DNA from 3 places in the Micromonospora sp. DT4 genome. Region 2 is predicted to be linked to each of the others. Evidence: riboswitches for the same ligand, from Rfam matches in the RefSeq annotation. Region 2 holds a riboswitch; each other region holds the start of a gene.
The links. A riboswitch is a leader RNA that binds a small molecule or an ion and turns the genes downstream of it on or off. The one in region 2 is predicted to bind S-adenosylmethionine.

Region 1 (2,193 bases), on a different contig from region 2:
GTAGACGCGCGCCGGCCAGCGCAGCCACCGACTACGGGAGCTGCCGGCCACGGCCAGCAGGAGACCCAGCACCGTGCCGAGCAGGGCGGCGGAGACAGCCAGGATCAGCGTGTTGGGCAGCCCGACGGTCAGCATCTCGGGCAGCGCCTCGCGCATCGCGTCGACGTCGAAGAACGTCTCCCACAGGGTGCTCAACGGATCCATCGTTCGCCTCTCCTACCGTCCCGCTCGCTCGTCACCGCAGACCGCTCAGGCCGCTCAGGACGCCGTCGACGCGGACGCCGAAGCCGACGGCGGCGCCGACCCGGCCGGGGTTGCCGCCTTGCCGCTACCCGGGGTGAAGTCGGCCGGGACCGGCCGGCCCGGGTAGTACTGGGCCTGCAACCGGCTCCACGTGCCGTCGGCGATCACCTCGTCGAGGCCCTTGTTCAGCGCCTCGCGCAGCTTGTCGCCGCCCTTGGCGACGGCGTACGCGGTCGGCGCCGGGCTGAGCTGCTTGGCCGCCACGGTGATCTTGCCGTTGCTGTCGGCGGCCGACTTCTCGCCGATCTCGGCCGGTGCGATCCAGGCATCGGCGGTGCCCGCCTTGAGCTGGTTGACCGCGCCGTTGTAGTCCGGTACGCGTACCGGGTCGAGCTGCTTGCCGGTGGCGTAGTCGTCCTGGACGGTGCCCTGCACCACCACGACCCGCTTGCCGGCGAGCTGGTCGAACCCGGTGATCGGCGAGCCGGCCGGCACGTCCAGGCCGAAGTAGCCGAAGTCGTACCCGTTGCCGAAGTCGACGGTCTTCTTGCGCGCCTCGGTGATGGTGATCGAGGAGCTGCCGACGTCGAACTTGTGGTTGTTGACCTGGGACAGCAGCGCGGAGAAGTCGGTACCGACGAACTCGACCCGCAGGCCGAGCTTGCCGGCCACGGCGGTCAGCAGGTCGTTGTCGAAGCCGGTGAACTTGCCGTCCTTGAGGTACACGTTGGGCGGGGCGTCGGTCAGCGTGCCTGCCCGCAGCACACCCGGCTGCGCCAGACCGTACGGGTTGCTGGCGCTGCCCGCCGAGTCGCCGCCGTCGCCGCAAGCGCTCAAGGCGCCAGCAACCAGGATGCTGGCCGCCCCAGCGGCAACAACGCGGCCGAAACCAGAGAAAAATCGCACAGGTGTCTCCAAAAAGGATGCGTCGACCCCGTCGATCATGGAGTTGTTGTCCCGACACGCCGGTCGGACGGGCAACAACTTCATGATCGACGCGAGGGCTCGCGTGGGTGGGTGGGTGCCCGGGAAGGAGGGCGGGTGGGGCGGGGAGGGTTAGCGCGTCAGGCGGCGGTACACGCCGCGCTGCGCATTCGCATCAGGTCCACGTGCCGACGCCGGGTCAGGGTCGGCATGCGCCGGCCGGCCGGTGGCGTGGGGCTGAGGATGTGCATGCGGTCTCCCGGGTCTTGGTGCTGACCTGGGTGCCAGGCCACGCTTGCGCCGGCGTCCTGCCGGTGCCTGGTCTTCACCCGGGGCACCCCACCGCGGAGGAGGGTTGCCGGCCAGCGAGCCGGGGCTTTGCGCTGGCGCTCATGACCTGCGCCGAGGCTAGCAGCAACCACCGGTCGGTCGTCCAGCCGATATGACCACGCTCACCAGCCCTGGCCTGCGCTCGAGGAGCAGGTCAACCGGCGTGCACGTGGGGCCGGCGCGTCTGGTCCGGCTCCTGGCGGCGCAGGATCTCCCGGGTGACCGAGGCGATCTCGCCCTGCCCGAACGCCAGGTAGCGCAGCACGTTGTGGGCCGGGCTGCCCTCGGTCCACTCGAAGTAGATGTGGGGGCGTCGGGCGCTGCGGTCGCGGATCTCCAGCAGCAGCGCGGCCAGTGCGTTGGGCACCGAGGAGCTGGCCAGGCTGAGCACCGGGAAACGGTCGTGCGCCACGCTGCCGCGCACCAGCAACCCCGTCTCGAAGTCCGACGGGTCGGTGACCTGGACCTCGACGAAGATCACATCGCTGTCGTCGGGGAAGTCGTTGTCCGCCATGGTCTGGGCCAGCTTGCCGCGGTACTCCGGCAGGTCGCGGCGCTCCGGCTCGTGCGCGATCAGGCGAATGCGGCGTCCGGCGCGCTCGTCGATCATCGCGGTCGCCATCTCGTCGAGCTGGACGTGGTCGACCCGCAGCTCGAACGCCCGCAGCACCCGCGACAGCGCCGACACCAGGATCA
Region 2 (2,193 bases):
CGCGGTCGGCGGAAGATCCCTGCGGCCGGTACGCGCGGCAGCCTCGCCGAGCAGCCGCCGGGCCAGCGGGTGGGCACAGAACAAACCATCCCGTACGCCGATCCGGTGGTCGGAGGCGAGTCGGGCGGCCACCGTGGCGGAGTCCTGACCGGCCACCACGAACGAGACGATGCCGACCCGGGGCGCGTCCGGGCCGAAGGTCCGCAACTCCACGACGTGCGGCAGGGCGGCGAGGCCGGCGCGTAGCCGGGCCAGCAACGCCTGCTCGTGGACGGTGAGCGCGACCCGGTCGGCGTCGGCAAGCGCCCCGCACACCGCCGCCAGCGCCACCGCGCCCAGCAGATTCGGGGTGCCGCCCTCGTGCCGGGCCGGGCCGTTCGCCCAGGTCACGTCGTGGGTGGCCGGCCCGACATGGCTGGTGGCACCGCCACCGGCGAGGTACGGCGGGGCGGCGTCCAGCCAGTCCGACCGGCCCACGAGCACACCCGCGCCGAACGGGGCGTAGAGCTTGTGGCCGGAGACGGCCAGGTAGTCCACGTCGAGCGTGTGCAGGTCGACCGGGGCGTGCGGCGCGAGCTGCGCGGCGTCGAGGACGATCCGGGCGCCGTGCCGGTGGGCCACCCGGGCCAGCTCGGCGACCGGCCACAGCTCACCGGTCACGTTGCTCGCCCCGGTCACCGCGACCAGCACCGGCAGCGCGGGGTTGCTGTCGCGGCGCAGCTCGGTCAGGGCGGCGGCGAGAGCGCGTACCGTCCCGGCCGGGTCGGAGGGCACCGGCAGGCGTACCGAGCCGCGCGGCCAGGGCAGCAGGTTCGCGTGGTGCTCACCGGCGAAGGTGACCACCGTCGTGCCGGGGGGCAACGACCGGGCCAGCAGGTTGAGGGCGTCGGTGGTGTTCCGGGTGAAGATCACGTGGTCGTCGGCGCGCGCGCCGAAGAAGTCGCCGACCGTCTGCCGGGCCCGCTCGTACGCCAGCGTGCAGCGCCGCGACAGCGCTCCCGCGCCCCGGTGCACGCTGGCGTACCAAGGGAGCAGTTCGGTGACCGCGTCGGCCGCGGCCCGCGCGCACGGCGCGGTGGCCGCGTAGTCCAGGTTGATCTCGCCGGGTACGCCGAGCACGTCGAGCGCCGCCGACGGCGGCGACGCGACTGCGGGCAGGCTGGGCAGCGAGGGTGCGAGAGTGACGGACACGCCGGAACCTCCGGGGTCAGGGACCCCGGATGTGCTGTCGGGACGGGGTCCGCGCTTGCCCAGCACGCCGATCGGGCTGGGCCCGGTCATCACCCGGGGCACCCCACCGCGAACTCGACGAGGGTTGCCGGCCAGCAAGCCGGGGCTTGACGCTGGCGCTCGTGACCTGCCCCCAGCATAGCGGCTGTGGATGCGACCGGACCAGCCGGCGGCGGATGGCTACGCTGACCGCATGGCCGACACCCCGCCCGGTGCACCCCTGCCGTCGCCGCCGTACCCGCCCGCGGCACCGCCCGCCGGCGCGTCACCCGGGATGCCGCCGCGCCGCTTCGGCTGGCTGCGGTTCCTGGTGCTGGCCGGGGCGGTGCTGCTCATCGCCGCGTGCGCGGTCTTCATGGTCATCACCCTCGGTCAGTCGCTGGGCCTCGACGCGCTGCTCATCGGGGTGGTCGCCGCGATCCTGCCGGTGCCCGTGCTGGTCGCCTGCTTCCTCTGGCTCGACCGCTACGAACCGGAACCGCTGAAATACCTGATCTTCTGCTTCGCCTGGGGAGCGTTCGTCTCCACCGCCGCCTCGCTGAACGTGAACGAGTTCGCCGCCGGACGGTTCGCCGACTGGGGGCTGCCGGACGCACTGACCGGCGTCCTGGTGGCGCCGTTCATCGAGGAGCTGACAAAGGCCCTCGGCCCGATCCTGCTGCTCGTGTTCCGGCGTCGGGAGTGGTCCGGAATCACCGACGGCCTGGTCTACTGCGGGCTCTCCGCGGTCGGCTTCGCCATGGTGGAGAACATCCTCTACCTGGGCGGGTACGGCTACGCGGCCGGCGCCGACCGGTACGGCCCGGCGACCGGCACCCAGCAGGTGATCGCCATCTTCATCGTGCGGATCCTCCTGTTCGGGTTCGCCCATCCCCTCTTCACCTCGATGACCGGTGTCGGCCTCGGCGTGGCCGCCCGCACGGCCGACCGGCGGGTCCGGGTGCTGGCCCCGATCGCCGGCCT
Region 3 (2,193 bases), on a different contig from region 2:
GTCGCGGATGCCGGCGCGGATCTCGTCGTCCTCGGCGTACTCCATCCAACCGCCGGTGCGGCGCACCGCCTCCAGGGCGTAGAGGCCGGCGGCCGGGTCGCCGATGTTGAGCGACTTGGCGATGCCGGTGGGCTTGACCGGGGTGATCGTATCGGTGTCGGCGTGCAGGGCCGCCGCGATCGGGTTGCAGCCGGCCGACTGCGCCCCGAAGACCTTCCAGCCGCCCGCCGGGGCCTCCACCAGGCCGATCTCGACCAGCTCGGAGAACGCCTTGTCAATCTTGGTGAGCAGTTCGCCGCTGGCCATCGGGATGACCACCTGGGCCGGAATCCGCCAACCGAGCTGCTCGGCCACCTCGTAGCCGAGGGTCTTGGAGCCCTCCGCGTAGTACGGCCGGACGTTCACGTTGACGAACGCCGTGTCCTCGAACTCGTCGGTCTCCACCAGCTCACCGCAGAGCCGGTTGACGTCGTCGTACGAGCCGTCGATGGCGACCAGTTCGCCGCCGTACACCGCGGTGGTGATGATTTTTCCCTGCTCCAGGTCGCAGGGGATGAAGACGATCGAGGGCACGCCGGCGCGGGCCGCATGCGCGGCCACCGAGTTGGCCAGGTTGCCGGTGGAGGCGCAGGCGAACCGGGTGAACCCCAGCGCCTTCGCGGCGGTCAGCGCCACCGAGACGACCCGGTCCTTGAACGAGTGGGTCGGGTTGGCGCTGTCGTCCTTGACCCAGAGCGGCGCGGTGATGCCCAGCTCGGCGGCGAGGTGCGGCGCCGCCACCAGCGGGGTCAGCCCCGGATCGAGGGTGACACGGGTGGCCGGGTCCTGCCCGGCAGGCAGCAGCGCGGCGTACCGCCAGATGTTGTTCGGGCCGGCCTCGATCTGCTGGCGGGTGACCGCGGCCAGGGCCGCGGTGTCGTAGTCGACCTCCAGCGGACCGAAACACTCGTAACAGGCGTGCTGGGCGGCGAGCGGGTAGCGGGCCGAACAGGCGCGGCAGACGAGGGCGCGGGCGGGGCTGGCGGAGGTGTCGATGCCGGAGGCGGCGAGCGTCGACGTCATGGCGAGAGTCCTCTCATCTTTCCCCGCATCGCACGGTGCGGCGGGGACGGAATTGGCACCTGCCCCGCCGGTCGCTCAGCAGTGAGCGCGCGGGGTGGTTGCCGGGGCGTCGTCGGGCCGTATCCCTCAGCCCCTCTGGATGAGGTATGCAGTTGTGCCGTCGAGTCTAGGCAACGTTGCCCGGCGCCTCCACCGGGCATCCCAGCAAGTGGGTCAGCGGGAGGCCACCGTCACCGGGTAGACCACCGCGACGGGATCGGTGACCGCCGTCGGCCGGGGCGGCGACGAGCACGGCGTACGCCAGTTGCGGAGCGACCGCCACGAGGTCGGCAGCGGCCGGCGCGTGCTGCCATCCGACGGCGGCCGATCCCTCACGGAGCAGCAGGATGGCGACCAGGACGACGGCGGCGAGGCCGCGTGCGGCAGCTTCGACTTCGGCGTCTCGAAGGTGACCCGAAGTCACCACCTCAAGGTGCTGCGCGAGGCCGGCCTGACCCGCACCCGGGCCGCCGGCACGAGCCGCCTGGTCCGACTGCGCCGCGACGAGGTGGACACGCTCTACCCCGGCCTCCGGACGCGGTCCTCACTCCCCGCCCACTCGCATAGACAAGACAGGGCAGTGTCGCCAAAACGGGGTGGTGTGATGCCCGTGAGATGCGCTCAGTTAGCCATGGCCGCCCGCCGATCACGTTTGCCTTCCATGACAAATCCACCGTCTCACCGCGCACGGTCGGCGTCATACTGGTACAACAGGTCGGGCTCACCCCCGAGGAAGCCAGGGAGGTGCTGAAAAATGCCTGAAAACGTCATCGATCCTCTTCATCGCCGCGGTTCCCTCAGACACCCTTCATGATCTTTCCATGCAATTTCATCCGTCCGGCGATGCAGCGGTAGTGGTGTGCAACGTAGCTGACGAGCTCCTGTGGTCGTTTCATCTCACCAACGCCGAGGATCTTGACGTTGAGGCCCGACCACTGGGCGACCTCGGACTTTCCGGCGAAACCACGATCGCGGAGGTCATGCGCCAACGCCCGGCGGGCTTCCCAGCACCGGCTTTGCTGGCTAGTTGAACGGGTAACGGACGGCAGCCCATCGGCCCGCGAACTTCTCGGCTCCACTTTGCGCGACTGT

Region 1: it holds a riboswitch for S-adenosylmethionine, as region 2 does, so the genes downstream of both, ACLQ24_RS26630 (ABC transporter substrate-binding protein) here and ACLQ24_RS16260 (aminotransferase class V-fold PLP-dependent enzyme) in region 2, are expected to answer to the same signal.
Region 3: it holds a riboswitch for S-adenosylmethionine, as region 2 does, so the genes downstream of both, thrC (threonine synthase) here and ACLQ24_RS16260 (aminotransferase class V-fold PLP-dependent enzyme) in region 2, are expected to answer to the same signal.

Annotation. Positions count from the first base shown of each region.
Region 1 is NZ_JBNCKT010000151.1:1,390-3,582, forward strand. It holds gene ACLQ24_RS26625 (amino acid ABC transporter permease) at 1-204, opposite strand, end outside; gene ACLQ24_RS26630 (ABC transporter substrate-binding protein) at 259-1,080, opposite strand; SAM riboswitch class IV at 1,454-1,565, opposite strand; gene ACLQ24_RS26635 (amino acid transporter) at 1,652-2,193, opposite strand, start outside.
Region 2 is NZ_JBNCKT010000051.1:2,421-4,613, forward strand. It holds gene ACLQ24_RS16260 (aminotransferase class V-fold PLP-dependent enzyme) at 1-1,191, opposite strand, end outside; SAM riboswitch class IV at 1,238-1,358, opposite strand; gene ACLQ24_RS16265 (PrsW family intramembrane metalloprotease) at 1,382-2,193, shown strand, end outside.
Region 3 is NZ_JBNCKT010000015.1:12,344-14,536, forward strand. It holds gene thrC (threonine synthase) at 1-1,062, opposite strand, end outside; SAM riboswitch class I at 1,073-1,208, opposite strand; gene ACLQ24_RS07430 (hypothetical protein) at 1,229-1,525, opposite strand; gene ACLQ24_RS07435 (hypothetical protein) at 1,899-2,180, opposite strand.